Regions from separate parts of the Mesorhizobium sp. ArgA1 genome, predicted to be linked through region 1. Evidence: predicted binding sites of a transcription regulator. Region 1 holds the regulator's gene; each other region holds the start of a gene.
The links. Region 1 encodes LexA, which represses DNA repair genes until DNA is damaged. Its sites were predicted from a motif close to TGTTCNNNNTGTGTTCNG; they were not measured.
Positions count from the first base shown of each region.

Region 1 (7,082 bases):
GATGCTGCGCGTCGAAGCCCCTGAAGGCGCCATCGACATCGTCGGTACCGGCGGCGACAACTCGCACTCCGTCAACATCTCGACGGCTTCGGCCTTCGTCGTCGCCGGCTGCGGCGTGCCGGTGGCCAAGCATGGCAATCGCGGCCTGTCCTCGCTGACGGGCGCCGCCGACGTGCTGGTTGCGCTCGGTGTCAAGATCGATATCCCGCCGGAAGTGATCGGGCGCTGCATCCATGAGGCCGGCGTCGGCTTCATGTTCGCGCCGGCGCATCATCCTGCGATGAAGCATGTCGGCCCGACCCGCGTCGAACTCGGCACCCGCACCATCTTCAACCTGCTCGGCCCGCTGTCCAATCCGGCTGGCGTCAGCCGGCAGATGGTCGGCGTGTTCCTGCCGGAATGGATCGTGCCGGTGGCCGAGACATTGAAGGCGCTGGGCACAGAGCATGCCTGGGTCGTCCATGGCGACGGCTATGACGAGATCACCACTACCGGCGAGACGCAAGTTGCGGAACTTGCCGGCGGCGAGATCCGCCATTTTACGCTCACCCCGGAAGCAGTCGGCTTGCAGCGCCACACCAAGGAAGAGTTGCGCGGCGGCGACGCCGCCTACAACGCCAAGGCGTTGCGCGACATGCTGAGCGGCGCTGCCGGGGCCTATCGCGACACGGTGCTGATGAATGCCGGCGCCGGTATGGTGGTGGCGGGCAAGGCAACGACGCTGGCCGACGGCATGGCGGCGGCGGCACAAGCCATCGACAGCGGCCGGGCGCTGGGCGTGCTCGACAGGCTGGTCGAGATTTCGAACGGATAGGACCGTGGCTGACATTCTGCGCAAGATCGAGGCCTACAAGCGCGACGAGATCGCGACGGCAAAGGCGAAGATGCCGCTGGCCGAGATCAAGGCGCGGGCCAAGGACGCGGACGCGCCGCGCGGCTTTCTCAAGGCGCTTGAGGCGAAGCGCAGATCGGGCAGTTTCGGGCTGATCGCCGAAATCAAGAAAGCGAGCCCTTCCAAAGGCTTGATCCGCGCCGATTTCGACCCGCCAGCGCTGGCGCAGGCCTATGAGAAAGGCGGCGCCGCCTGTCTTTCGGTGCTGACCGATGCGCCGTCCTTCCAGGGCGCGCCGGAATTTCTCACCAACGCGCGCAAGGCGGTGTCGCTTCCCGCGCTGCGCAAGGATTTCCTGTTCGACCCCTATCAGGTCTACGAGGCACGCGCCTGGGGCGCCGATGCCATCCTGATCATCATGGCCAGCGTCGACGATGCCTTGGCTAGCGAACTGGAAGCGACCGCATTCGAACTCGGCATGGATGCGCTGATCGAGGTGCATGACGAGGCCGAGACGCAGCGCGCGGTAAAACTGTCGTCGCAGCTGATCGGCATCAACAACCGCAATCTGAGAACATTCGAGACCAGCCTTGAAACCTCGGAGCGGCTGGCTTCGATGGTGCCGGGCGGCCGATTGCTGGTCAGCGAAAGCGGCATTTTCACCCACGACGATTGCCTCAGGATGCAAAAGACCGGCATCGAAACCTTCCTTGTCGGCGAAAGCCTGATGCGGCAAGAGGATGTCGCCACGGCAACGCGCCTGCTTTTGACAGGCAAGGCGACAGCCGAGGTAGCCTGACGATGACAGCCGCCCTCACCCATCTCGGCGCCAAGGGCGAGGCCAACATGGTCGATGTCGGCGGCAAGGACGAGACGACGCGCACGGCAGTCGCCGAGGGCTTTGTCTCGATGCGGCCTGAAACCCTGAAGATGATCCTCGATGGCGACGCCAAGAAGGGCGATGTGCTGGGCACAGCGCGCATCGCCGGCATCATGGCGGCCAAGAAGACGCATGAGCTGATTCCGCTCTGCCATCCGCTGCTGTTGACCAAGGTGTCGGTCGACATCGAGCCGGATCCCGCTTTGCCCGGCCTCAGGGTCACCGCGCTCGCCCGCGTCACCGGCAAGACGGGCGTCGAGATGGAGGCGCTGACCGCTGCATCGGTGGCTTGCCTGACCATTTACGACATGGCCAAGGCGGTCGACCGCGCCATGATCATCTCCGGCATTAGGCTGGTGGAAAAGACCGGCGGCAAGTCCGGCGACTACAAGGCGGGTTCGTAAATGGCGCTGGTTCCGGTCGCCGAGGCGCTTCAACGCCTCCTCGACGGCGCTACCGTGCTGCGGGGTGAAAGCGTCGCGCTGGCGGATGCGGCCGGCCGGGTGCTGGCGGAGCCTGTCGTAGCGCTGCGCACCCAGCCGCCTTTCAACGCGTCCGCCATGGACGGCTATGCGGCGCGCGCGCAGGATGTGGCATCCGCCCCGGCGCGGCTTTCTGTAATCGGAATGGCGCCAGCCGGGCGCGGCTTTGACGGCACTGTCGGCAAGGGTGAGGCCGTGCGCGTCTTCACGGGCGCGCCGCTGCCTGGAGGCGCAGACACCATCGTCATCCAGGAAAATGTCAGGGATCTCGGCGGTGGCCAGGTCGAGGTCACCGAGCCGACGGCAAAGGAACGCAACATCCGCCGCCGGGGGTTGGATTTTGCGCAAGGTGACGTCCTGCTGGAGAAAGGCCGCGTGCTCGATCCGGCCGCACTTTCGCTGGCGGCATCGGCCAACCATCCGATGGTGAATGTGGTGCAACGGCCGCTGGTCGCCATCATCGCCACCGGCGACGAGTTGCTGCCGCCGGGCAGCGCGCTTGGCCCCGACCAGATCATCTCGTCCAATGCCTATGGCGTCGCGGCCGCCGCGCAATCGGTCGGCGCGCGCGCTCTCGATCTCGGTATCGCGGCCGACCGCAGGGAGGCGATTGCAGCACTGGTGCAGAAGGCAGTCGCGGCAAAGGCCGACGTCATCGTCACGCTCGGCGGAGCTTCGGTCGGCGACCACGACCTTGTGCACGACGTGCTTAACGGCGAAGGCATGAAGCTCGATTTCTGGAAGCTCGCCATGCGCCCGGGCAAGCCGCTGATGTTCGGGCGGCTCGGCGAAATCAGATGCATCGGCCTGCCCGGCAACCCGGTGGCGAGCCTGGTCTGCTCGCAACTGTTCCTGAAACCGCTTTTGGCGCAGCTGGGTGGCCGCGTCCATCGGCAGGATATGCGGCAGGCGCAGCTCGGCGCCGCGATGCCGGCCAACGATCTCAGGCAGGACTACGTGCGCGCCGTGGTCCGGGAAGAAGCCGGCGCACTTGTCGCAACGCCGTTCGGCATCCAGGATTCCTCGATGCTGAGAATGCTGGCCGACGCCAACGGCTTGATCGTGCGCGAGCCCTTCGCTCCGGCCGCCGCCGCGGGCGCCGCCTGCAGCGTGCTGATGTTACGCTGAACAAAACGTCAACACATTCATTAAACTTTAAAAGGTTGCGGAACACAACTGGAACAGATAGTGTTTGTTCTGGGTTTGTTTTTTCTGATTCTGGTTTCAGAACCCTCGGGGGGCCGCGATGCTGACGCGCAAACAACATGAACTCCTGATGTTCATTCATGAACGCCTGAAGGAGAGCGGAATCCCGCCGTCTTTCGACGAGATGAAGGAGGCGCTCGACCTCGCTTCCAAGTCCGGCATCCACCGCCTGATCACGGCGCTTGAGGAGCGCGGTTTCATTCGCCGGCTGCCGAACCGGGCGCGTGCGCTGGAAGTGCTGCGGCTGCCAGACTCGATTGCGCCCGGCCTCAATGCGGCGAAAAAGTTCTCACCAAGCGTCATCCAGGGCAGCCTCGGTCAAAACCAGGGCGGTCTCGGCCGCCAGATCAAGCCGGCCTCGCCATCGCGTTCGATGTCTGCCGGCAATGACGACGCGGTTTCGGCGGTGTCGATCCCGGTGATGGGACGCATCGCCGCCGGCGTGCCGATCGACGCCATCCAGCACCAGACGCATTCGATCTCGGTGCCGCCCGACATGATCATGGGCGGCGAACATTACGCGCTCGAGGTCAAGGGCGACTCGATGATCGAGGCCGGCATTTTCGACGGCGACACGGTCATCATCCGCAATGCCGACACCGCCAGCCCCGGCGAGATCATCGTGGCGCTGGTCGACGACGAGGAAGCGACGCTGAAACGCTTTCGCCGCAAGGGCGCCTCGATCGCGCTGGAAGCCGCCAATCCGGCCTATGAGACCCGCATCTTCGGGCCGGACCGGGTCAAGGTGCAGGGCAAGCTGGTCGGGCTGATCAGGCGTTACTGAGCCGGCTTGGGTTTGTACTTTTCGCGCTGCTTGTAAGGCGGCAGGCCGCGTGCTTCGCGTGAGAAGTGGCGTTGCTCGTGCCAGGGACGGTAGGGCTTGTCGACGGCGAAGCGAATGGTTGGGGCTGTCGCGGCCGATTGCGGATCGAAGAAGACGGCGGCACTACCATCGCGGGCAAGCTGCTTCTTGGTCACGACCAGAACCAACGGGTCGCGGCACGGATTGTAGGCGGTGGCGTCGTCGATGACGATCAGGCTCGCGAAAGCGCAGGCTGGCTGGGCTGTCTTGCGGTCTTTTGCAAGCGCGACAATGGCTCCGGACGGGTGCCGGGCAATGCAGAGATCGCCTGTGCAGTAGAAGGGTGAGCCGGGCGGCAGGTCGAGCGGATCGAGATCGAACCGCCTGTCTCCCGTCTCAAATGTCTCGGGCTGAATGATGGTCTCGGCCATCAGCGCCCGTTTCCAGTTGTCGGTGGTGAATTCGTTTGCGCGCTCCCGGTTGAGAGCGAGCTCGCCGCCACCGATCGGCACGGCCACCAGATGCGCGTCCTCGGAAATGAGCACATCGGGCGTGCGCACCTGCGGCACCGTCAACAGACCGGCCAGCGCGAAAGGCACGGCCGCCAGTCTGAGCCAGGTGGTGGCCATGGTCGCGATGACCAGTGCAACCGTTGCCAGCAATACGGACTGGATGGAGATCAGCCCGACGGCATCGAGCGGCGAACGCTCGGAGATCCAGGCAGAGATCGCGATCATTGCCGTCAGGCCCTTGCCCATGACGTAGAGGAACGGCCCGTCCGCGCCGAACGGCATGGCCAGCGCGCTGAGCACTCCGAATGGCATGACAACCAGCGATACGATCGGCATCACGGTGAGATTGGCGAGCAGGCTGAGCGGCGACACACGCTGGAAATGCCAGATCGCGAACAGCAACGTGGCGCTGCCGGCAATGATCGAGGTCATGGCGAGGCCGCCCATGCCAGCCAAGAATCTTCGCGACAGAAAACCGGCAAGGGAGCGCTTTGTCGGCGGCGTTCTCACTTTGTCGGCGCGGTAGTCGGCCCAGCCGGCATAGGCGCCGACAAGGGCGGCGGTGGCAGCAAACGACATCTGAAAGCTCGGGCCGACAACCTCATGCGGCGACACCAGGATGACGGCGATGGCCGAGATTGCCAGATTGCGCATGGTGAGCGCGGCACGATCGAACAGCACCGCGATGAGCATCACCGCCAACATGATGAAGCTGCGCTCTGCGGCGACCACGATGCCTGAAATGACGAGATAGGCGGCGATCGAGACGAGTGCCACGGCGGCCGCATATTTCTTCACCGGCCGGCGCGAGGAGAAATCGGGAAACAGCGCGAAGGCGCCACGCAGCAACGCCATGATGGTGCCGGCGACCAGCGCCATGTGCAGACCCGAAATGGAGATGATGTGGTAGATGCCGGTGCGCCGCATCGCTTCGTTGACCTCGTCCGGAATGCCGGCGCGCACCCCAACAATGAGCGCCGCGGCAATCTCGCCTTCGGCCCCGCCGATCTTGCCCCTGATATGATCGGCAATGTTTTCGCGCGCATTCTCAATCGCAGAGGAGAGCCGTGCAGTCAGCGGCGGCGGTTCCTGCGCGGCGATGGTTTTGGGATTGCCGAGAAAGAAGCCGCTGCCGCCGATGCCGCTGAAATAGCTGTCGAAGGAGAAATCGTAGCTGTCCGGCCGCACCGGACCCGTCGGCGGCAACAGCCTGGCATAGCCGGTCACCAGGGAGCCTGCCGTCATATCGGCCGGAATCCCACGCGCCGAGAGCCTGACCCGCTCCGGCGCGTAGCGCAGCTTGGGGTGAGCGGTGGAAATCACGTCGAGCGTCAGCCTGACGCGGCCATTCTCCATGTCTTCAAGACTGACAACGCGCCCGGTCAACCGTGTCTGGATCTCGGAGCCCAGCATCTGCGTTCCGGCGCGCCAGGTCTCGACCTTGGCGGCAACCACGCCCAACGCGCATAGCATCGCAGCCATGCAGCACAGATGCGTCCTTTGCCAGGATCGCGTGGCGACAGCACAGCATGTCGCCAACGCCACAATGGCGATTGGCTGGGCAAAGCCCGGCTCGCTGGCCAGCGAGAAATAGACAATGACCCCGGCCGCCAAGAAGACCGGCACCAGCAGGAAGGCAACGCCACGGTCGAGTTCCGTGCCGGCGGCCACTGCAACGCTGCGGCGGATTGCGGGCCATGATGGACGGCGGAGCAGTCTGCCCAGACGGATGCCAGTTCCAGGCACGGCGACAGGCGCTGATGGCGCGTCATCCGGAGACAAGGGCCGGAGGCCAGGTCGCGTCTCGGGCAACGCGATGGGCATCGGCTCGGCATAGGGAGTATCGGCAAACAGAGAGCGTTCGCTGACGCTTGCATCAGCGCCCTCGCCTTCCCTCGCGCCCCAGCCACGTCCAGCCATCGGGTCTGCCCCTTGCGCCCCAGACCTCCTATGCTACATGAACGCGCAAAGCGCGAAAGTCCGCGCGATCATGCGCCGCTTTCCAGCCCTTTCCGAGAGTTCCATGTCCGACAAGGTCGTCACCCGTTTTGCCCCCTCGCCCACCGGCTACCTGCATATCGGTGGCGCGCGCACGGCGCTGTTCAACTGGCTCTACGCCAAGCACACCGGCGGCACGATGGCGCTGCGCATCGAGGATACCGACCGCGAACGCTCCAGCGCCGCGGCGACGCAGGCCATTCTGGATGGGTTGACCTGGCTCGGCCTGTCCTGGGACGGCGAGGCCGTCTCACAGTACGAGCGCGCGCCGCGCCACCGCGAGGTGGCCGAGGAACTGGTGCGCCTGGGCAAGGCTTATTACGCCTACGAGACGCCTGCAGAGCTCGAGGCGATGCGCGAGGCGGCACGC
Region 1 is NZ_JBSKBQ010000003.1:83,399-90,480, forward strand. It holds gene trpD (anthranilate phosphoribosyltransferase) at 1-814, shown strand, start outside; gene trpC (indole-3-glycerol phosphate synthase TrpC) at 819-1,631, shown strand; gene moaC (cyclic pyranopterin monophosphate synthase MoaC) at 1,634-2,116, shown strand; gene ACWGTI_RS10160 (molybdopterin molybdotransferase MoeA) at 2,117-3,322, shown strand; gene lexA (transcriptional repressor LexA) at 3,441-4,184, shown strand; gene ACWGTI_RS10170 (ComEC/Rec2 family competence protein) at 4,178-6,634, opposite strand; gene gltX (glutamate--tRNA ligase) at 6,738-7,082, shown strand, end outside.

Region 2 (7,082 bases), on a different contig from region 1:
CCCGGCCGCAGCGCCGCCAGCACGAACCCGGCGGCCAGCAGCGCGGTGGCGATCAGCGGATAGGCGCCGCGATGCGCGTAGGTAGCGTAGCTCATGCCGTCGGGAAGGGCGACCCCACCCCAGAGATAGGCCGCGTCGAGCCCGGTCTGCAGCGCAAACAGCGCGTTGAAGACGAGCAGCGCGCGCAAAATGGCTGCCTTGCCGAAAATGATGTCCTCGACGACATGCCGCTGCGATTTGGTCGCTGGTTGGGTACCGGCAAGACCGTCGCCTGGCCGCCGGATACGAGGCAGGAAGCGTGGCACGCGCGGGCGCAGCAGAGCCCACACGCCGGCGAGCACGACCAGCCAGAAGGCAATCCGCGCCAGTTGGATGAGATCGATGAGTTTCATCAGGTCGATCAGCGACAGCCAGTAATCGATGACCGGATTGGCGGCGCCGAACAGCGCCAGGAAGACCGCGCCCAGCGTCAGCGGCATGACCCAGACCGCGATGGATGCAAACCGGATCCGGCGCCGGCCGAACCGCCGCGCCGTTTTGCGCCAGCGGATGAAATCGCTGATGAACCGTAGCGGCACAGCCAGGAGAAACAAGGCGATCTGGCGGGCAACGCCGGCGATGCGGCGCCGCAGCCGCCCGGCCAGCGACAGCGCAAACACCACCATGGCAACGAGAGTGATCGAGACCGACAGCGGGCTGACATTCTCGGCCAGCGGCAGCAGCGCGGCGAGCAGGCAGACCGGCTTGAGCAAGGGCATGGGGGAATTCAGGGCGGCGGGATGCACGGCCACCACCGCGGCGGCAGTCACGATGGCGAACACAAGGACGGTGATGCCAACCGGCTGGTCGTAAAAGAAAAAATCCGCCAGCGCGACGAGCAGGACGGCGATGCCCAAGCGGCTGCAAAAGCTGACGAACGATGTCATGCGCGGACCTTCCTGGTGGGCTGGACGCGACCGACCGGCGGATGCCTGCGGATAAAAGGGAGCAGGCTTGCCTCAGGGCGATGGCTTGCCTCTGGCCGGGGCGGGTCGACCAACCACCAGCTTTCGCTGCGCAGCCTGTAGGGCAGACGGAGGGTGTTTTGCTTTTGCATGCCGCCTTGTCGCTGGTCGGCAGGGAGACGGCGGGGCAGAGCGGAGGAGGTTTTCCGCAGAACCGTGCAGTTTTTGTGCAGGGGCTTACTTCAAGGCTAGGGCGCTGCGCGCCATCCTTCCGGCCGTTGTCGCTTCCCCAGCCAGGCTCCTTTCCTCTCCCTCCGGAGGGGGGGAGAGGTGGCTCGGCGAAGCCGAGACGGAGTGGGGGAACCACCTTCGCCGCGAACGGACATAGACTAGGCGCAAACATCACCCAGCCTTGCGTCCAAGGCTCGACCCCCACTCCGTCGAGCTTCGCTCGACACCTCTCCCCCGATCGACGGGGGAGAGGAAGGGCTCCCTTCCGCAACTGCTGAGGAGGACAGACAAGGTGAGGGGCAGCGCCGACTTCGCCAATCACCAGCCGCACCCTTGCCTCACCCGTCCACAGCCGCCATAGATCGGACCCATGACAAGCGAATCCTACCGCCCACGCCGCTCTGTACTCTACGTCCCCGCCTCCAACGACAAGGCGCTGGCCAAGATCGCGACGCTTACCTGCGATGCCGTGATCATCGATCTCGAAGACGCCGTCGCCCCCGCCGACAAGGTCGCGGCCCGGGAAAGGCTCGCCGATATTTTCGCCAGCCGGCCGGAACGGCGCTGCGAAATGATCGTGCGGGTCAACGCGCTGTCCAGCGATTGGGGCAACGACGACCTGCTCGCCGCAGCGAAATTCGAACCCGACGGCATCCTGTTGTCCAAGGTCGCCACGCCGCGCGACATCCTCGAAGTCGGCGATGTGCTCGACGACAATTTTGCCCCTGACAGCGTCAAACTCTGGGCGATGATAGAGACGCCCAAGGCCATGCTCAACATCGGCGCCATCGCCGAACTCGGCCGCGATCCGGCCTCGCGCCTCAATTGTTTCGTTGCCGGAACGAACGATTTGGTCAAGGAGACCGGCATTCTGGCGACGCCCGACCGGCGCTATCTCGTGCCATGGCTGATGCAGATGGTGCTGGCCGCGCGGGCCGGCGGCATCGACATTCTCGACGGCGTATCCAATGATTTTCGTGACCTCGACGCGTTTGCGCGCGAGTGCACGGAGGCCGCCGCCATGGGGTTCGACGGCAAGACGTTGATCCACCCGGCCCAGATCGACGCCGCCAACCGCGCCTTCGCACCCGCGCCCGAAGCCCTGGCCGAGGCGCGCGCGGTGAAGGAAGCCTTCGCCTTCCCGGAAAACGCCTGCAAGGGCGTGATTGCGCTGGACGGCAGGATGGTCGAGCGGCTGCATTTGGCGCAGGCCGAAAAATTGCTGGCGAAGGCCGCCGCCATCGGCGCATGATTGCCTAAGCCGGCTTCGGAAGATCACACCGCAACAAGTACAGAATTCACGACAGGACCTGACCCATGAAACTCTATCGCTTTCTGTCCGCCCCGGACGATTCCAGCTTCTGCCACAAGGTGACGGCGGCGCTGAACAAGGGCTGGCACCTGTTCGGCTCACCGACCTACGCCTACGACAAGAAGACCAAGTCGATGCGCTGTGGCCAGGCCGTGGTGAAGGACGTCGACGGCCAGGAATACGGGCCGGATACGAAGCTGAGCGACTGGTAGGCAGTTAGGCAGCAGGGGCAGTGCGGGACTCTTTGATGTCAGCGGGCCCGCACCCCCCTCTGGCCTGCCGGCCATCTCCCCCGCAAGGAGGGAGATTACGCGCTCAACCGCTTTCGCCAATCGCCAACGTTGCAGGATTTGGCGGATCATCGAAGCCGCCAATCTCCCCCCTTGCGGGGGAGATGCCCGGCAGGGCAGAGGGGGGTGTGAAGGAATGAGGCGCCTGTTGTGGAGTATCCGTGCCTTGGCGCTCGTGGCCGTTATTCCGCCGCCTCTTCGATCTTCTCCATATCATCGTCCGACAGGCCGAAATGGTGGCCGATCTCGTGGATCAGCACGTGGGTGACGATGTCGCCCAGCGTTTCTTCGTTCTCGGCCCAGTAGTCGAGGATGGCGCGGCGGTACAGCGTGATGCGGTTGGGGCCTTCGCCGGTCTGCGGGTTCCAGCGCTCGGCGATGCCGCGGCCCTCGAACAGACCGAGCAGGTCGAACGGCGTCTCCAGCGACAGATCGTCCATGATCTCGTCGGTGGGGAACTCGGCGATCACGATGACGATCTCGCCGGTCAGCTTGCGAAAATCGTCCGGCAGATGCGCATAGGCCTCCAGCGCCAGAAACTCCATCTCCTCGATCGAGGGCGAGAGTTCGTCGTGCCAGGTGCGGGTCTTGTAGATGCGGGCCATGCTTCGTCCTTTGATCCCGGCATATAGGCTTTCCCTCCGGAATCGGCAAATGAGCGCGGCCGCCGCCTATCCTCCTGGTTCGGAGACAGGAATAAATTCCCCATGACTCCGCTTGACTCTTCCGGCACCCTCTGGAATCTATAGGAACATAACAGGAACAATTGTGCGAGAAACTGACCGTCATGGCGACATCAGCCGTGGCGCGGGAGACTGTTTTTGCCCTGCGCCGCCAGATCGCGAAGATCGAGGGAACGCTGCCCGAGCGCCTGGCAGCGCCGGCTGGCGAGCGACCTCGTGCGCGCGCTGACAGCGCTATCGACGGTGCGCCCGAACCTAATGCCGATGTCACCATCATCCGGCGCGGCCTTGCCGTGGCTTCGCCGGATGCCTTCCTGCCCACCGGCGTCGAGCGCTTCGATGCGGCCCTCGGGGGTGGCTTGAGCGGCGGCCTGCCGAAAGCCGCCCTGACCGAAATCCACGGCCTTGAGACCCGCAATGCCGGGGCCGTCGCCGGCTTTGTGCTGTCGCTGATCAGCCTGATCCTCAGGGGGCAGAACCTGCCCGTGCTGTGGATCGGCACGTCGGAGATTTTTCGCGAGGCCGGCTTCCCCTATGCCAAGGGATTGCAGGGCATGTTCGGCATCTCGCCGGAGCAATTGCTGTTTTCCGAGGCGCCGAAACTCACCGATGCGCTGTGGGTGGCCGAGGAGGCCGCGAGGATGACGACGCTGGCCGCAATCATCCTCGAAATCCGCGGCAGCCCGCAGCGGCTCGACCTCACCGCGACGCGCCGGCTGCACGCCCGCGCCCAGAGCGCCGGCCGGCCGGTGTTCCTGCTGCGCCAGGCCGGCGAGGCCGAACCAACCGCCGCCCCGGTGCGCCTCATCGTGTCGTCCGCAGCGGCTGCAAGCCGCCGGACCATCGCCGGGCCGCTCGCCGGCTCGATCGGCCGCCCCGCCTTCTCCGTCAGCATCGGCAAGAGCCGCACCGCTCTGCCCGGACAATTCACACTGGAGTGGAACCCCGATGAACACCGTTTCGAAGAAAGACGGCCACGCAAGGAACAACCAGAGAATTCTGTCGCTGTGGTTCCCGCATCTCGGGGCGGAACGGATCCTGCGCCAGCGCCTGGGACGGTCGTGGCGTTCCCGGCCGTCGGATCATCTGCCACTGGTGATCAGCCATCGCGACCGCAACGCCCAGCGCATATCGGCCCTCGACGAGCGGGCTGAGGCGCTGCACCTGAAGCGCGGAATGGGCATTGCCGATGCGCGCGCCATGCATCCCTCGATCGACATCGTCGAGGCCGACCCGGAGGCCGACCGCCGGCTGCTCGAAGGCCTCGCCGACTGGTGCGACCGCTACACGCCGCTGGTGGCGCTGGACGGCGCCGACGGGCTTTATCTCGACGTCACCGGCTGCACGCATCTGTTCGGCGGCGAACGCGCCATGCTGGACGACATTCTTGCGCGCTTTTTCCAGCAGGGTTTCGACGTCCGCGCCGGGCTGGCCGCAACGCCGGGCGCGGCCTGGGCGGCGGCGCGCTTCTGCGGCGACCGCATCGTTCCCTCAGGTGAAGAGGAAGCGCTGCTTGCCCCTTTGCCGCTGGCCGCTTTGCGCATCGAGCCTGATATCCGCGCCAGCCTGGAAAGTGTCGGCCTGCGCACCGCCGGCGCGGTCATGGCCGCACCACGCGCGCCGCTCGCCCGCCGCTTCGGCGCCAGCCTGCTGTTGCGCCTCGACCAGGCGCTCGGCCGCCTCGACGAGGCGGTATCGCCGCGCCTGCCGGTGGCGCCGCTTTCGGTCGAACGCCACCTGGCTGAGCCGGTTGTGCTGACCGCCGAGATCGAACGGCTGGTGGAAATGCTGGCGGTGACGCTGAAGGTCGACCTCGAGCGCCGCGGCGAGGGCGCCCGGATGCTGGCGCTGCTTTTGTTTCGCGTCGACGGCGCTGTCAGCCGGCTCAGTGTCGGCACATCACGACCCTTGCGCGAACCGAAGCTGATCCAGCGCCTGTTCCACGAGCGGCTGACAGCGCTCGAGCAGGATATCGACGCCGGCTACGGCTTCGACCTGGTGCGGCTTTCGGTGCTGGCGGCCGCCGCCTTCGACATGCAGCAGGCCGATTTGACCGGAGAGACCGAGGACGACGGCGCCGACATCGCGATGTTTGCCGACCGCATCCGCGCCCGGCTCGGCGACACTGCTGTGCTGAAAGCGGTCGCTGTCGAGAGCCATTTGCCGGAACGCGCCGTCGCCACCATACCCTTTTCCGAGGCGCCGCAGCGGACCACGCCGCCGAAAAGGTCGGACCGGAAAGACGCGCCGCCCGCAACAATCTTCCCGCCAGAGCGGCCGATCCGGCTGTTCCGTTCGCCCGAACCGATCGAAGTGCCGGCGACGGAAATGCCGGAAGGCCCGCCGATGAATTTTCGCTGGCGGCGTGCGCTCTACCGGGTCGCCCGTGCCGAAGGGCCGGAGCGCATCGCGCCGGAATGGTGGCAGAAGGGCGAGGAAGACGCACCGACCCGCGATTATTTCCGCATCGAGGATGCAGAGGGCCGACGCTACTGGCTCTACCGCCAGGGGCTCTACGGCGCCGGCCAGCCTTCGCCGCGCTGGTTCATGCACGGGGTGTTCGCATGAACGCGCTGACCGTCATCCCCTATGCCGAGTTCGGCATCCAGTCGAACTTCTCCTTCCTGCGCGGCGCCTCCAAGCCGGAGGAACTGGTGGTCGCCGCCAAATTCCTCGGCTTTTCCTCGATCGGGCTTGCCGACCGCAACACCGTGGCCGGCGTCGTGCGCGCCTGGCAGCAGGCCAAGGTCGAGAAGCTCGCCTACCACCCCGGTTGCCGGCTGGTGTTCGGCGACGGCACGCCGGATATTCTCGCCTACCCGCAGAACCGCAAGGGTTGGGGCCATCTCTGCCGCATGCTGACGCAGGCCAATCTGCGCGACGAAAACGAGAAGGGCGCAACCCTTCTCCAGCGCAGCGATCTGCTCGAATGGGGCGACCTGCTGTCGTTGGCGGTGCTGCCCGATCTCTCGGCGAATGCGGACGATCCCCTGGCATTGATCCGTCAGCTGAAGGATCGTTTCGGCGCAAATCTGCGGCTTGGCGTGGCGCCGGACTATCACGGCAATGACCGCTTCCGTATCGAGCAGGCGGCCGCCATGGCCGACGCCGCCGGCGTGCTGCTGATGGCGACCAACGATGTGCTCTATCACAGCGCCGAACGACGCTCGCTGCAGGACGTGCTCACCGCCATCCGCCTCAATGTGCCGGTCGCCGAGGTCGGGCTGGAGCTGACGGCCAATGCCGAGCGCCATCTGAAGCCGCCGCTGGAAATGGTGCGTCTGTTTCGCCGTCATCCGCAGGCGCTGGCCGAGACGCTGCGCTTCGCCGGCGAGCTCAGCTTCTCGCTTGGCGATCTCCAGTACAATTATCCCGACGAGCCGACGCAATCGGGCCTCGGGCCGCAGGCCGAGCTCGAGCGTCTGGCCAGGGAGGGGGCCGCCACGCGCTATCCGGCGGGCGTCCCCGCTTCCGTCTCGCAGCGCATCGATGAAGAGCTCGCTCTGATCGAGCGCCTGAACTATGCGCGCTATTTCCTGACCGTTTACGACATCGTCCAGTTCGCCCGCAACGAGGGCATTCTGTGCCAGGGCAGAGGCTCGGCCGCCAATTCGATCGTCTG
Region 2 is NZ_JBSKBQ010000010.1:63,914-70,995, reverse strand. It holds gene ACWGTI_RS21055 (DUF4153 domain-containing protein) at 1-926, opposite strand, end outside; gene ACWGTI_RS21050 (HpcH/HpaI aldolase/citrate lyase family protein) at 1,546-2,427, shown strand; gene ACWGTI_RS21045 (DUF1737 domain-containing protein) at 2,493-2,699, shown strand; gene ACWGTI_RS21040 (metallopeptidase family protein) at 2,960-3,382, opposite strand; gene ACWGTI_RS21035 (ImuA family protein) at 3,565-4,614, shown strand; gene ACWGTI_RS21030 (DUF6504 family protein) at 4,556-6,028, shown strand; gene ACWGTI_RS21025 (error-prone DNA polymerase) at 6,025-7,082, shown strand, end outside.
Region 2: the regulator LexA is predicted to act here: its motif matches at 3,525-3,542, upstream of ACWGTI_RS21035 (ImuA family protein).

Region 3 (7,082 bases), on a different contig from region 1:
TTGTCGGTCACGACATAGGTCATTGGTCGGCTCCGGGACGTCCCGATTTTATCAGGCTTTTTTGGTGAGGTAACGCCTTTGCCTGCCGCTTGCAAGGGCGGCCATTGCCGGTGGGACCGGCGCTTCCGGAATGGAATTCCAGATCACCGGCACGGCGGAGACCGCAGATCCTCTCAGTCGTCCCCAAACAGCCGGTCGGTTTGCCTGCGCTCTTTCTTGGTCGGCCGGCCGCTGCCGGCCTCGCGCAACGCGGGAATGGCATCGGCGACAGCCTCGCCTTTGGGCGCAGGCGGCGGTGACAGATCCTCATAGAGCGTGCGCGCTTCCTCGGCGGGGCCGCGTCGCACACCGGTGCCGAGCACCTTCCAGACGGAGATGCGGCGCTCGAGCGTGATGGTCAAAACGTCGCCTGGTTTGACCAGATCCGATGCCTGCGCTGCTTTGTCGCTGTTAACGCGCACGCGTCCGGCGATCACCAGCTTGGCCGCCAGCGAGCGCGATTTTACCGCGCGCGAAAAGAACAGCCATTTGTCGATGCGCTGACGACCTTCAGCAACCATCGCAGCGCGCCGACCCTACTTCTTCAGCTGGTCGCGCAAGGCGGCGAGCTTGGCGAAGGGCGAATCCGGATCGAAGCGCATGGGACGCTCCTCGCGCGGCTTGGGCTGGAAGGCCGGCTTGCCCCCTTGCGGCCCGCCCTTGCCTTCCGGCCTGCTGCCTTTCCAATCGGGGCGGCCTTCGCGACGCTCGCCTTGCGGCTTGCCGTCGCGGCGCTGTTCGCCTTCGGCCTGCGGCTTGGGCTTGAACTTCGAACGGTCGAAGCGCGGCTTGGCAGCGCCGTCGCGCTGGTCGCGCCGGCCCTGATAGGCCGGCCGTTCGCCGGTTGCGGGCTGTCCGCCGGCAGCGTCGGCAGGCGCATCGGTGCGGGCAGCCTGGCCGTTGCGCGGACGATTGTCCCGGCGGTTTTCGTGCCGATGGCGTGGGCGCTGCTCAAAACGGCCCTGCCGCCACAGCAATATCGGCTTTGGTTCTTCAGCCTCTGGGGCAGGCGCAGCGTTTCCACCCTCCCCCTCGTGGGGAGGGTCGGCGCGCAGCGCCGGGGCGGGGGGAGCGCCGGCTTCGGCAGTATCTGCACCGTCGGCGTTGTCACCCCCACCCGCGTCGCTTCGCGACGCGACCTCCCCCATCGAGGGGGAGGTAGGGGCTCCGGCGCTTTCGCCGGCAGGTTCCTCAGTGAGAGCCTCCGCCGCAAGCCTAGTCTCTTCTCCAGCTTCGGCCGGAGCTTCTGGTGCCTCTTCTGCAACGGCTTCGGCTGCTGGCGCCGGCACGTCGTCCTTAACCTCAGCTGGAGTTTCCGGCTGAGCGTCTGCAACAGCCTCCGCTGCCACTTCGGCAACGGGCTCCTCAGCTGTAACCTTAGTGACGGCAGTCGCGTCCGGTTCAGAACCGTCGGCTGGCGTTTCGGCGACAGTGTCAGTTGCGGCGGCTTCCGCCGCCTTGGCCTGTTCGGCTTTTGCAGCTGCGTCCGCTGCCAGCTTGGCCGCCGCGGCTTCCCGCGCGGCATTGTCCTGCGCTTCCAGCCGCGCCTTCACATCCGCTGCCGGCTTTGGCTCGGCGCGGTAGCCGAGACCTTTCAGGATCTCTTCCATGTCGTCGGCGGTTGCGCCCAGGATCGACATCATCGGCGGCGTCACCATGAAGGACTGTCCGTCATAGGCGCCGTCCGGGCGCTGTCCGAGGCCGGGCTTCCAGTTGGTCGCCGGGCGGATCAGATCGGCCAGCCGTTCCAGAATGTCGATGCGCACGGCGCGGCGGCCGAGATTACGGTAGCCGGCGAGCTTGTAGAAAGTCTTGTCGAAAGCCGGGTCGATGACCACCGAGGTGCGGCCGGAGGCCAGCGCGTGCACGACGTCGCCGAAGCCGGGCTTGTCCTTGCCGTCGTTCTTCAGCGCCCACAAAAGCGTGATCAGTCCGGCGGGCGCGGGCTTGATCAGCGCCGGCACGAAGACGTGATAGGCACCGAAGCGCACGCCGAGCCGGCGCAAGGCGGCGCGTCCCTCCTGATCGAGGGACTTCATCTCCTCGGCGATGTCGCGGCGGTTGATAAGGCCGAAATGTTCGACGAGCTGGAAGGCGATGCCGCGGCCGATGCCGGTGATCTGCTCGGCATTCTTCAAGTCGACCAACGGCTTCAGCAGGGACTCGATCTGGAAATTGACGAAACGCTCTGCGCGCGCGGCGACCTTGTCGCGAGCGGGGCCGGTCAGCTGCTCGTCGGCCAAAAGCACAAGGCGCGGCTTCAGCGCGTCTTCGCCCGCAACCAGCGTGCCGATCGGTGCGCCGATCCAGCGCAGCGTGCCGTCGGAGCCGAGCGCGAGATCGCCATTGGCGCAGGCGCCGAAGCGTTCGGCGCGCGCCTCGAACTCGGCGGCCAGCGCTTTTTGCGCCGCCGTACGCACGGCCTTGGCGTCTTCGCCGCCAGCGCTCTGGTCGGCGGTGAAGCGGAACCCCTGCAACTCGCCGACATGATGGCCTTCGACAAGGACGGTTCCGGTAGGACTGATTTCGGCTTCAGGCATTGTATTTTCTCTAAGGCGCCGCATGAGGACGGAAGTCCTGCGGTCTACAAACCGTTTCGTCAACCGCTCATGCAGCGCATCCGACAATCTGTCTTCGATTTCGCGCGTCTTTTCCTGCCAGTGTGCCTGATCGGCCAGCCAGCCCGGCCGGTTGGACACGAATGTCCAGGTGCGGATCTGGGCAATGCGGTGCGACAGCGTATCGATATCGCCTTCGGTCGTGTCGGCCCTGCGCACCTGCTCGGCCATATAGTTCTCGTCGACATGGCCGTGTTTGGCGAGGTCCGTATAGATCGAGGCGATGAGGTCGGAATGCTGGGCCGGCGCGATCTTGCGGTAGTCAGGGAGAGCACAGGCCTCCCACAGCAGCGCCACGCGCTTGGCATTGGTGGCGAGCGCGCGGATGTCCTCGTCGCGGGAGAGATGTTCGAGCGCCTGCGCATCGACCGCCGGCAGCGCCCGTGTCAGGCCTTCGACCGGTGCGTTGGTCTCGATCGAGCGCTTCAGCGCATCGAGGCTGGCGAAATCGAAATGCGCGGTGCGCCATTGCAGCACCTTCACCGGATCGAATTCATGGCCTTCGATGCGCTTGACCAGGTCCTCGTCCAGCGGATCGACCTGGCCGGTGACGCCGAAGGTGCCATCGCGCAGATGCCGGCCGGCCCGGCCGGCAATCTGGCCGAGCTCGGCCGCCGTCAGATTGCGGTACTGGTAGCCGTCGAATTTGCGGTTCTGGGCAAAGGCGACATGGTCGAGATCGAGATTGAGACCCATGCCGATGGCGTCGGTGGCAACGAGATAGTCGACATCGCCCGCCTGGAACATTGCCACCTGGGCGTTGCGGGTGCGTGGACTGAGGGCGCCCAGCACGACGGCGGCGCCGCCCTGCTGGCGGCGGATCAGTTCGCCGATGGCATAGACCTCGTCGGCGGAGAAGGCGACGATCGCCGTGCGCCGGGGCAGCCGGGTCAGCTTCTTCGAGCCGGCATAGGCCAGGTGTGACAGCCTGGGACGCGTTACAACAGAGACGCCCTTCAACAGCCGTTGCAGGATGCCGTGCATGGTGGCCGCGCCAAGCAACAGCGTCTCCTGGCGGCCACGCAGGTGCAGGATGCGGTCGGTGAAGATGTGGCCGCGTTCGAGGTCACCGGCAAGCTGCACCTCGTCGATGGCGACGAAGGCAGCGTCGGTCTCGCGCGGCATGGCCTCGACGGTACAGACCGAATATTTCGCGCCGGGCGGCTGGATCTTTTCCTCGCCGGTGATCAGCGCCACTTTGTGGGCGCCGACCTTTTCGCAGACGCGGGCGTAGACCTCTCGCGCCAGAAGGCGGAGCGGCAGGCCGATGATGCCGCTCTCATGCGCCACCATGCGCTCGATGGCGAGATGGGTCTTGCCGGTATTGGTCGGCCCCAGCACGGCGGTCACGTCGCGGCCCGACAGGATCAGCGGCTCGGTGTGTTTCGGCTGGATGTTCATCGGCCCGGAAATGAGGCTTTCTGCATCGTGTTGTCGGGAGCGCGCCTCGCATGGCGCGTATGACAGCCGACACATAGGGATTTCGAGCGCGAAGCGAAAGCGGAATGTTCCGGCCGGCAGTTTTGGCGTCTCCTTCGAGGTCAGGATTCTCTTCCGATTAAAAAGTTGGAACGAGTCTGGAACGAATCGGCGACGAATCGGTGACTCCAGCTGGTTCAGCTTTTGTTCACGGCTACATGTGGATTTTGGCACTGGGATTCTCACCACATGCTGAATCTCTGAAACTGGCCCGATTCATGCAGGGCGAGCGTTCCCGTTGACCTTTGCCGGCGAAGCCTGGCCACGCTCCGATAGACCGCCGTCAAGGTTATGAAATTATTGACTTTTCCTAACCGAACTTAACCATTTGGCTGGCGGTTTGGGTCTTCGTCGTTAACGTTCCGGTCAAAGCCGGAACGAATCGGCGACAAATTAGCGATGTGGGGAACTTTCCCGTTTTGTTCACCCCAACATGTTGTGTTATCCACAGCTTGTCCACCGAGAATTCACCGCTTGTGAGGAGGGTTTCGCACAGAGGGGGACCGGAGCTGTTAATCTTTGCGTGCCGGAACAGCACAAGTGATCAGCTATAGCCGTCGGCTGGCGACCTTTCAGGTCGCCGCCGCTCCGGTGACGTAGCGCTGCAAGGTCGGGCCGATGCTGGCGATGATTTCATCATGCGACAGGGCAACGACCGGTGGAAGCTGCAGCAGATAGCGGCAGGTCGCCAGGCCAAGCAATTGGCTGGCGACAAGTCCGGCGCGGCGGCCGGCGTCGGCAGGGTCGCCGAACGCCGCAACGACCGGTCTCACTTGCGTAGCGAAGATCTCCCTAACTTTGTCGGCGGCGAATTCGTTCGATGCTGCTGAACGCAGCAGGATGACCATGCCGGTGGCGTTGACCGAACCTTCCCATGTTCGAAGGAAGCGTCGGATAATTGCATCACCGATCGAGCTTTCGTCGGTCACTTGGGTTGCCGGCAGTTGCAGGTCGAACAGCGCTGCCCTGGCGAACAGTTCATCCTTGCTGTGGAAGTAGCGGATCACCATTGCCGGATCGATCGACGCGCGTGCGGCGATGTCACGGATCGAGGCACCATCATAGCCATGCTCGGCGAAAAGCTGTCTGGCGGCGTCCAGGATTTGTGCGCGGGTACGGTCGGATTTGCTGGGTTTCTTAGGCTGATTCGTAATCATGAAAATTCATATGCCAACGACTGTTGACAAATTCAAGCGCTCAAACTAAAAGTCACCAATCGTTGACAAATGGAGCCAGAAAATGTTGCCCGATACCACCGAAGTCCTGATCATTGGCGCCGGCCCAACTGGCCTTGCGCTGTCAATTGCTTTGCATCAGGCAGGCGTCGACCATGTGCTGGTAGACCGTCTCGCCGAAGGCCTCAACACCTCACGCGCCGGCGTGATCCATGCGCAGACGCTGGAAACACTGAAGCCGCTCGGCGTCACCGGGCGCCTGGTCGAACTCGGGCTGAAGCTCGACAATTTTGCCATCCGCGACCGCGACCGGACGCTGGTCAATCTCAACTTCGCCGGTCTGCCCACAGCATACCCTTATGTGCTGATGATCCCGCAGAACCTGACCGAGAAGGTGTTGGCCGAACGAATCGCCGCACTGGGCGGCGCCATCCATCGCGGCGTCGAAGCGAAGGGGCTGACGCAGGACCAGGACGGTGTACGCGTTACCCTTGTCCAGAACGGCCGCGAAAGCACGATCGCGGCACGCTACGTCGTCGGTGGAGACGGTATGCACAGCGTGGTCCGCGACGCAGCGGGCATCGGCTTCGACGGTGAGGCCTATGACGGCTCCTTTGTTCTCGCAGACGTCCGCCTCGACTGGCCGCTCGGGCCGACGGAAGTCTCGCTGCTGTTCTCGCCGGCCGGGCTGGTTGTCGTGGCGCCACTGCCGGATGGGTCCTACCGCATCGTCGCGACCATGGATGAGGCGCCGGAGCGGCCTGGCATCGCCGACGTCCAGGCGCTGCTGGACAGCCGTGGCCCTTCCGCCAGCAAGGCGCGGGTTCTCGATCTAAGCTGGAGCACGCGCTTCCGCGTCCATCACCGCATCGCCAAATCCTATCGCAAGGGGAACCTGTTCGTGATGGGCGATGCCGCCCATGTGCACAGCCCGGCCGGCGGCCAAGGCATGAACACGGGCCTGATCGACGCCGTCGTGCTGGGAGAACTGCTCGGCGACGTGATCAACGGAATTCGTCCGGAGAGCGAGCTCGACCTCTATGAGACGCTTCGCCGGCCGGCGGCCAAGGAGGTGATTGAACTGGCGGGCAGGCTCACCGGCATGGCGCTGACGCGCACCCCGTTGAGGCGCTTCCTGCGTAACCTCGTGCTTGGCTTCGTCAACATCAACCCGATCGCCAAGCGCAGGATTTCGCTGAAGCTGTCAGGTCTCAGCCGGGCCGATATGGCGAGGCTGCCGACGCCGAAGCAGCCCGGCATGCGCAAGCCGTCGGCGAAGCGCGAGTTCAAGCTGGTCGCCTGAACCGATACACATCACGCTCAAAACAAAAGTACCGGCGAAGACGCCGGTACCTTTGCATTTGAGCCGTGCGATTTCGGTCAGACGAAGTACTGGCCGCCATTGGCGGTGATTGTCGAGCCGGTGATGAAACCGGCGTCCTCGGAGGCGAGGAAGACGACGCAACGCGCGATCTCTTCCGGTTCGCCGAGGCGGCCGACAGGGATCTGCGGGATGATGCGCTCGTTGAGCACTTTTTCATCGATGGCCTTGACCATCTCGGTTGCGATGTAGCCGGGGCAGATGACGTTGACGGTGATGCCGGCGCGGGCGCCTTCCTGGGCCAGCGCCTTGGAGAAGCCGATGTCGCCGGCCTTGGCGGCGGAATAGTTGACCTGCCCGGCCTGGCCCTTCTGCCCATTGATCGAGGAGATGGTTACGACGCGGCCGAACTTGCGGTCGCGCATGCCGCCCCACAGCGGATGCGTCATG
Region 3 is NZ_JBSKBQ010000001.1:1,427,482-1,434,563, reverse strand. It holds gene fdxA (ferredoxin FdxA) at 1-23, opposite strand, end outside; gene ACWGTI_RS07065 (RNA-binding S4 domain-containing protein) at 174-560, opposite strand; gene ACWGTI_RS07060 (helicase-related protein) at 576-4,058, opposite strand; gene ACWGTI_RS07055 (TetR/AcrR family transcriptional regulator) at 4,709-5,293, opposite strand; gene ACWGTI_RS07050 (FAD-dependent oxidoreductase) at 5,376-6,614, shown strand; gene phbB (acetoacetyl-CoA reductase) at 6,692-7,082, opposite strand, start outside.
Region 3: the regulator LexA is predicted to act here: its motif matches at 4,225-4,242, upstream of ACWGTI_RS07060 (helicase-related protein).

Region 4 (7,082 bases), on a different contig from region 1:
GCGAGCCATGGGTCGGCGGGCAGCACGACGATGAAGACGCCGATCGCCAGCAGGATACCGACCAGCACCGACGCCGAGCCGGCCAAGAACGGGCCTGGAGCATAGGTCATCGCCTGGTGCGGGCTGAGGAAGGCGAGGAAATTGATGGCAAAGGCCGTCGCCACGCCGACAGTCCGCGGATTGGCCATGCCTAGCGCCGTCGGTATCAGGATCGGTACGACAAACAGCGTGAACCAGCCGAAGCCGGGCAGCGCAGGCAGCGCGACCTGGCCGACAAGGAAGGCAAAGGGCAAAGCGAGGAGCGTTCCCTTGAAGAAGCCCCAGGACACCTGCACGGGGTCTGGCCGCGCAGCGAAAAGACTGGAGACGACGGCAACGAGAATGACGGTGCCGGCGGCGTCGGACCATTTCGTCGTCAGCCAGAAGGCGGCAACCGCCAGCGTGGCAAGAGCGGCGCGGATGGCATTGCGCGAAGCGCCGGGGTAGTCGCGATGCACCACCAGCGCTGGCGGCTGCCTGTTGCCCCGATCTGGGCGCGTCACTGGCGCGCGCAAAGCGTCGAGACCGCGCAGCACCTGCTTGAAGGCTTCGGCGAAATCGGCGGCGATGGTGAGGCGCGTTATGGTGCCGACCCGGTCGCTGCCTTGATCGGTCGAGGCGTCGGGCATTTGCCGGGCCTTGCCGGCGATCGCATCGAGCCGCGTCACCCAGGGCGACGTATCGTCGAGCGCTTCGGGCGTGGCTGCCAGTTCGCTGACCAGCGACTGCAGTTCGGAGCGCACCGGAATGAGCGCGGCGTTTTTCGGCGCGGCGTGCGAATGCAGCGCGCGTGCCGCCGACAGCGCCGACAGAAGCTGGCCGATGGTGCGGCGCACCGGATGGGCGCGGGTGGCGAAGCTCGGCGCTTCGAGCCGGGCATAGGTGCGCATCTCGGCCAGCGTCTGGGCGTCAGCAATCAGCTTGCGGTGCAGGCCGGCCAGGGTCGCGGGGTCACCGCCTGAGAAAGCGCCGCCGGCATAGATGGCAAGGTCGAGGATGCTACGCTTCAGTCGCGAAATGATCGCGTCGGCCGCCAGCTTGGGCAGGATCAGCCGGCTGGTCAGCCCGGCGCAGACGATGCCGAGCACGATCTCGGCGCAGCGCGCGACAGCGAGATCGACGATCACATGCGGCTGGCCGAAGGCAGGGAGCCCAATGATCATCGCGGTATAGCCGGCTAGCGCTGCGCCATAGGCTTCCGGGTTGCGCAGCAGCGACGAAACCAGCGTGCACAGCCCTATCCAGACGGACAGCGCCGTGACCAGAAGCCAGGGACTGGCACCGAAAACCGAGGTGATGCCGATCGCCGCAAGCCCACCGGCCAGAGTGCCGAGCAGCCGGTAAAAACCTTTCGCCAGCACCATGCCGGCGACCGGCTGGGCGACGATGAAAACCGTCATCATCGCCCATTGCGGGTGGTCGAGTTTCAGCGCGTAGGCAACGAGAAGCGCGATCAGACCGGCCGAAACGGTGCGCAGCGCGAAAATCCAGTCCGAGCGTGTCGGCTGCGTCAGGCCAGCCAAACTGGTTTCGAAGTAGCTCCTCAGCCGCGCCCAGATCACAAGCTGGTCTCCGTATCGGAAGCGCAGGCTAGACCGGCCGGCGCCTAGATATCCAGCACTTCCGTCTCGGCGAATTCGGCGCGTTCCTGAATGAAGCGGAAGCGTGCCTCAGGCTTGGTACCCATCAGCGCGTCGACCGTATCCTTTGTCGCGGCCACGGCATCGATCACGTCGACCCTGAGCAGGGTACGCTTCCTCGGATCCATGGTGGTTTCCTTGAGCTGCGAGGCCATCATCTCGCCCAGACCCTTGAAGCGACCGATTTCCACCTTGGCGCGGCCGGTGAATTCGGTGCGCAAGAGCTCGTCCTTGTGGGCATCGTCACGGGCATAGGCGACCTTGCCGCCCTGCCGGATCGAATAGAGCGGCGGCACCGCCAGATAGAGATGGCCACCATTCACCAGGTTTGGCATCTCTTGGTAGAAGAAGGTTATCAGCAGTGATGCGATGTGGGCGCCGTCGACATCGGCGTCCGTCATGATGATCACGCGGTCGTAGCGCAAATCCTCGTCGCGGTATTTTGAGCGCGTGCCGCAGCCGAGCGCCTGGATCAGGTCCGAAATCTGCTGGTTGGCGGCCAGCTTGTCGTTGCCGGCGCTGGCGACGTTGAGGATTTTGCCGCGCAGCGGCAGCACCGCCTGGCTGGCGCGGTCGCGCGCCTGCTTGGCCGAGCCGCCGGCCGAGTCGCCTTCGACGATGAACAGTTCGGCGCCCGCGGCGGCATTCTGCGTGCAGTCGGCGAGCTTGCCGGGCAGCCTGAGCTTGCGCACCGCGCTCTTGCGCGACACTTCCTTTTCCTGGCGCCGGCGCACCCGTTCGTCGGCGCGCGCGATCACCCATTCGAGCAGCTTCGACGCTTCCTGCGGATTGTCGGCCAGCCAGTGGTCGAACGGATCGCGGATGGCGGTCTCGACAATGCGAATGGCCTCGATCGTCGCCAGCCGGTCCTTGGTCTGGCCGACGAATTCCGGCTCGCGGATGAACACCGACAACATGCCCGCCGCCGAGATCATGACGTCTTCGGAGGTGACGATCGAGGCGCGCTTGTTGCCGACGAGGTCGGCATAGGCGCGAAGCCCGCGCGTCAGCACGTTGCGGAAGCCGGCCTCATGCGTGCCCCCTTCACCGGTCGGGATGGTGTTGCAGTAAGAGTTGATGAAGCCGTCGCCGCCGAACCAGGTCACCGCCCATTCGAGCGAGCCATGGCCGCCCTGTTTCTCGCTCTTGCCGGCGAAGATTTCGCGCGTCACCTGGAAGTCGTCGCCGAGCGATGCCTTGAGGTAGTCCTTCAGGCCGCCCGGAAAATGGAACTCCGCCTTGGCCGGCGTCTGATCCTTTTCCTTGATCAGCGACGGATCGCAGCTCCAGCGGATTTCGACGCCGCCGAACAGATAGGCTTTCGAGCGCGTCATGCGGTAAAGCCGCGCCGGCTCGAAGGCGGCGCCCTTGCCAAAAATCTGCTCGTCGGGATGGAAGCGGATCCTGGTGCCGCGCCGGTTGTGCACTTCGCCGAGTTGCTGCAGCCCGCTCACCGGAACGCCACGGGAGAATCTTTGGCGGTAGAGCTGGCGACCTCGAGCGACTTCGACCTCGAGATGGTCCGACAGCGCATTGACGACGGAGACGCCGACGCCGTGCAGGCCGCCCGAGGTCTCATAAACCTTGGAGTCGAATTTGCCGCCCGAATGCAGCGTCGTCATGATGACTTCGAGCGCCGGCTTCTTGAATTTCGGATGCGGATCGACCGGGATGCCGCGGCCATTGTCGGTAACGGTCAGAAACCCGTCGGCCGAAAGCTCGACATCGATGAAGGTGGCATGGCCGGCGACCGCCTCGTCCATCGAATTGTCGATGACCTCGGCGAACAGATGGTGCATCGCCTTGTCGTCGGTGCCGCCAATATACATGCCGGGACGGCGCCGGACCGGCTCCAGCCCTTCCAGCACCTCGATGTCGGCGGCGCTATAACCTTCGCTGCCATCCTTGGTCGCAACAGCACGTTTCGTGGCCTGCATCAGCGGATCAGCCGGGCGCGCTGTTGTCCGGGTCGGCTGCGGCTGCTTTTCCAGATTGCCGAAAAGATCGTTGTTGTCGTCCATGCCTGCCATTGAATCCGGTGCCGCGAATCACCCGTCGATACTGCCACGCTTTTCAGCGCCAAGCGACGGAAGTTCCTGTTACGTTCGGGGATTTAACCCCTTCTTATCCTAAAACCTTTCGATAACCAAGCCGGCAGAAATAGGTCCGTTCGGACCGGCCGGGATTCCTGAATCTTTAACTATGCGGCCTAGCGTGGGCCTCAACAAACAAAAGACCACATGCGTCAGGGGTTTAGTTGTGAGGGGCAAGGCCATAACGATGATCGGCATCGCCGCCGTTTTCGGCGCGATCTCGATCTTTGCCGCGGATTTCTGGGTCAAGAGCCAGGCCAAGGCCGATGCCGAGGAAAAGACGGCATCGATCCCGGCGCCCGTGACCCCCAAGGTCGAGTTCAAGACCATCGTCGTGGCCAACGCGCCGCTGCGTTACGGCATGCAACTCGACCGCGCACAGCTCACCGAAATCCCGTGGTCGGAAGAATCCGTGCCGCAGGGCGCCTTCACCACCATCAATGCATTGCTCGCCGATGGCAGCCGTGTGGTGTTGTCGCCGATCGAGATCAACGAGCCGGTGCTGCTCAGCAAGCTGTCAGGCCCGAACGGCCGCGCGACGCTGTCCAACATGATGACGCCCGGAATGCGGGCGGTGACCATCCGCACCGACGAGATCGCTGGTGTCGGCGGCTTCGTAACGCCGGGCGATCGGGTCGACGTGGTGCTGACGCGCGACGCCGGCGAAATCCAGGAAGTGGCCAAGAATGCGCAAGGCGCGGCCGGCTCGACCGTTACCTCCGAGATCGTCGTCTCCGACGCCAAGGTGCTGACCGTCGGGCAGGGCGCCGACGAGCGCCAGACCACGCCGCAGATCGCCAACTCCGTAACCATCGAGGTGACAACCGAAGGGGCGCAGAAAGTGGCGCTTGCCCGCACCGTCGGCACCTTGTCGCTGTCGCTCCGCTCGGCCGCCGATGGCGGTGCCGCAAAGGACGGGGTCACCACCATCTCATCCTTCGGCGGCTCGGTCGCCTCCGGTGTCCAGGCGGCAGCCGGCGCGCTGTTCAGCGCCGCGGAGGAGCCGGAGAAGCCGAAATTCAAGACGGTCATCGTGACGCGCGGCACGCAGGCCGAGGAATACCAGGTTCCTGCGCGGGACCAGAAATAACTGCCGGTGGGGACCGGGCGAGGGACGGGACAATGTCTGACTTGAGTGCATATCGGATGACGACACGCGTGCGCCCCATGCGAGCGCTGGCCGTGGCGGCTTGTCTGGCCGCGGCCGGAATGCTCGGCTTCAGCGCGCCGGCCCGGGCAGACAACGACATCGTCTATGTGTCGTCGACCAAGAATGCGTCGATCAAGGTTGCCAAGGGCAAGCCGAAGACGATCATGACCAATGCCGCCTTCTACCAGATCGTCATCGGCGATCCGGAGATCGCCAACGTCAATCCGCTGACCGACAAATCCTTCTATGTGCTGGGCAACAATCTCGGCACCACCGGCATCGCACTGTTCGACGAGAACAAGCAGCTGGTCGGCACCGTCGACATCGAGGTGACGCTGGACACCGACCAGCTGGCCAGCACCATTCGCGCCAGCGTGCCGGACGCCAAGATCAAGGTCGGTTCGGCCAACGGCCGCGTCGTTCTGTCGGGCGAGGCGGACGACGCGGTCGCGGCCGAGAAGGCAAGCAAGATCGCCAGCCGCTTCTCCGGCAATGAGGAAGTGATCAATTCGGTCAACATCTCTTCTTCGCAGCAGGTTCAGCTCAACGTCCGCTTCGTCGAGATCAACCGCCAGGCCGGACAGGATCTCGGCGCCAAATACAGCGCCAATTTCGCTTACGGCCTTGGCGGGCGCGACGTCACCATCGAGCCTGGCGCGGTCCCGGCGGCCGGCAATGGCGAGATCATCGGCCGGCTGCTGTCGAACGGCCTGTCGATCGACGTCGCCATCAAGGCGCTGGAGGAACGCGGTCTCGCCAGACGGCTGGCCGAGCCGAACCTGATCGCCCGTTCGGGCCAGACGGCAAGCTTCCTCGCCGGTGGCGAGTTCCCGATCCCGGTCTCCGAGGACAATGGCAAGATTTCCGTCAGCTACAAGAAATACGGCGTCAGCCTGGATTTCACGCCGACCGTGCTGAAGGACGGGCTGGTGAGCCTCGACATCGCGCCGGAAGTATCTTCGATCGATGCCTCGGCCTCCTACAATATCGGTGAGATTTCGGTGCCGGGCTTTATCGTGCGCCGCGCCAGGACCTCGGTTGACCTGAAGAACGGCCAGAGCTTCATGATCGCCGGTCTGCTGCAATCGCAGAACGACATCACCACGTCGCGTCTTCCCGGCCTCGGCAAGCTGCCGGTGCTCGGCTCGCTGTTCTCCTCGAAATCCTATCAGCGGCGCGAGACGGATCTGGTGATCATCGTCACCCCCTACCTGGTCAAGCCGGTCGATCCGTCGAAGAAGTTGCTCGAGCCGACCGACGGCACGCAGCCGGCCAGCAATGTCGACTATTTTCTCAACAACACCGAGGAAGTGAAAGCGTCCGATGCCAACCGTGCAGTGGCCATGGCCGGCGGCAGCACGGCGCAGCCGGCCCCGGTCACCACGGTCGGGCATTTCCTCGACCTGCCGAAGGATTGAAGCCATGCGGGTTGGACCATGCACTGCCCTGCTGCTCGCCGGCCTCGCCAGCGGTTGCACCAGCGATGACTATATCCGCAGCGAGGGGCCGACGACCGCCGCCGGCAATGCGCAAGCTGCCAATACGGCGATGCAGATGGTCGATCCCTGGAAGTACGGCGTCCAGAACACAAGGCTGCTGGTGCCGGCGCAGCGCAGCGAGGCGGCGGTGAACGCCGCCGATCAGGCGGCCGACGCCAAGGCCGTGCAACCAACGTCGACAACCGATTGATCTGCCTGGTGATTTTGACCGGGAATGACCTGACAGGCTGACAAAATGGCAAGCGGTATCAAGACCAAGAAAATCCTGCTGGTGTCCAGCGACCGGACCTTTGTGCAGGATACGCGCACCGCCTTCGCGGCCTCGGAGGTGATCCAGCTTTCGACCGTCGAGAAGAACATTTCCGAACTGCGCGGCGAGGTCCAGGAAGCCGATTTCGGCGCGCTCATCGTCGACATGGATGCGGCCAAGCTCGAAGAGATCGAGTCGCTGCAGCGCATCATGCGCCGGCTCGAAGGCCGCGTTCCGGTCGTCGTCGTCACCCAGGAGTTCAACGCCGCCGCGGTGCGCATCCTGGTGCAGCTCCAGGTCGCCGATTTCCTGGTCAAGCCGATCACCACGGCCGATCTGGTGCGTTCGGTCGTGCGCGCCCTGCAAGGGCCGGGGCGCGAGGAAAACACCGAGTCGCAGATCTACACCTTC
Region 4 is NZ_JBSKBQ010000008.1:63,716-70,797, forward strand. It holds gene ACWGTI_RS18540 (FUSC family protein) at 1-1,601, opposite strand, end outside; gene parE (DNA topoisomerase IV subunit B) at 1,646-3,700, opposite strand; gene cpaB (Flp pilus assembly protein CpaB) at 3,939-4,862, shown strand; gene ACWGTI_RS18555 (type II and III secretion system protein family protein) at 4,895-6,340, shown strand; gene ACWGTI_RS18560 (hypothetical protein) at 6,345-6,611, shown strand; gene ACWGTI_RS18565 (AAA family ATPase) at 6,657-7,082, shown strand, end outside.
Region 4: the regulator LexA is predicted to act here: its motif matches at 3,771-3,788, upstream of parE (DNA topoisomerase IV subunit B).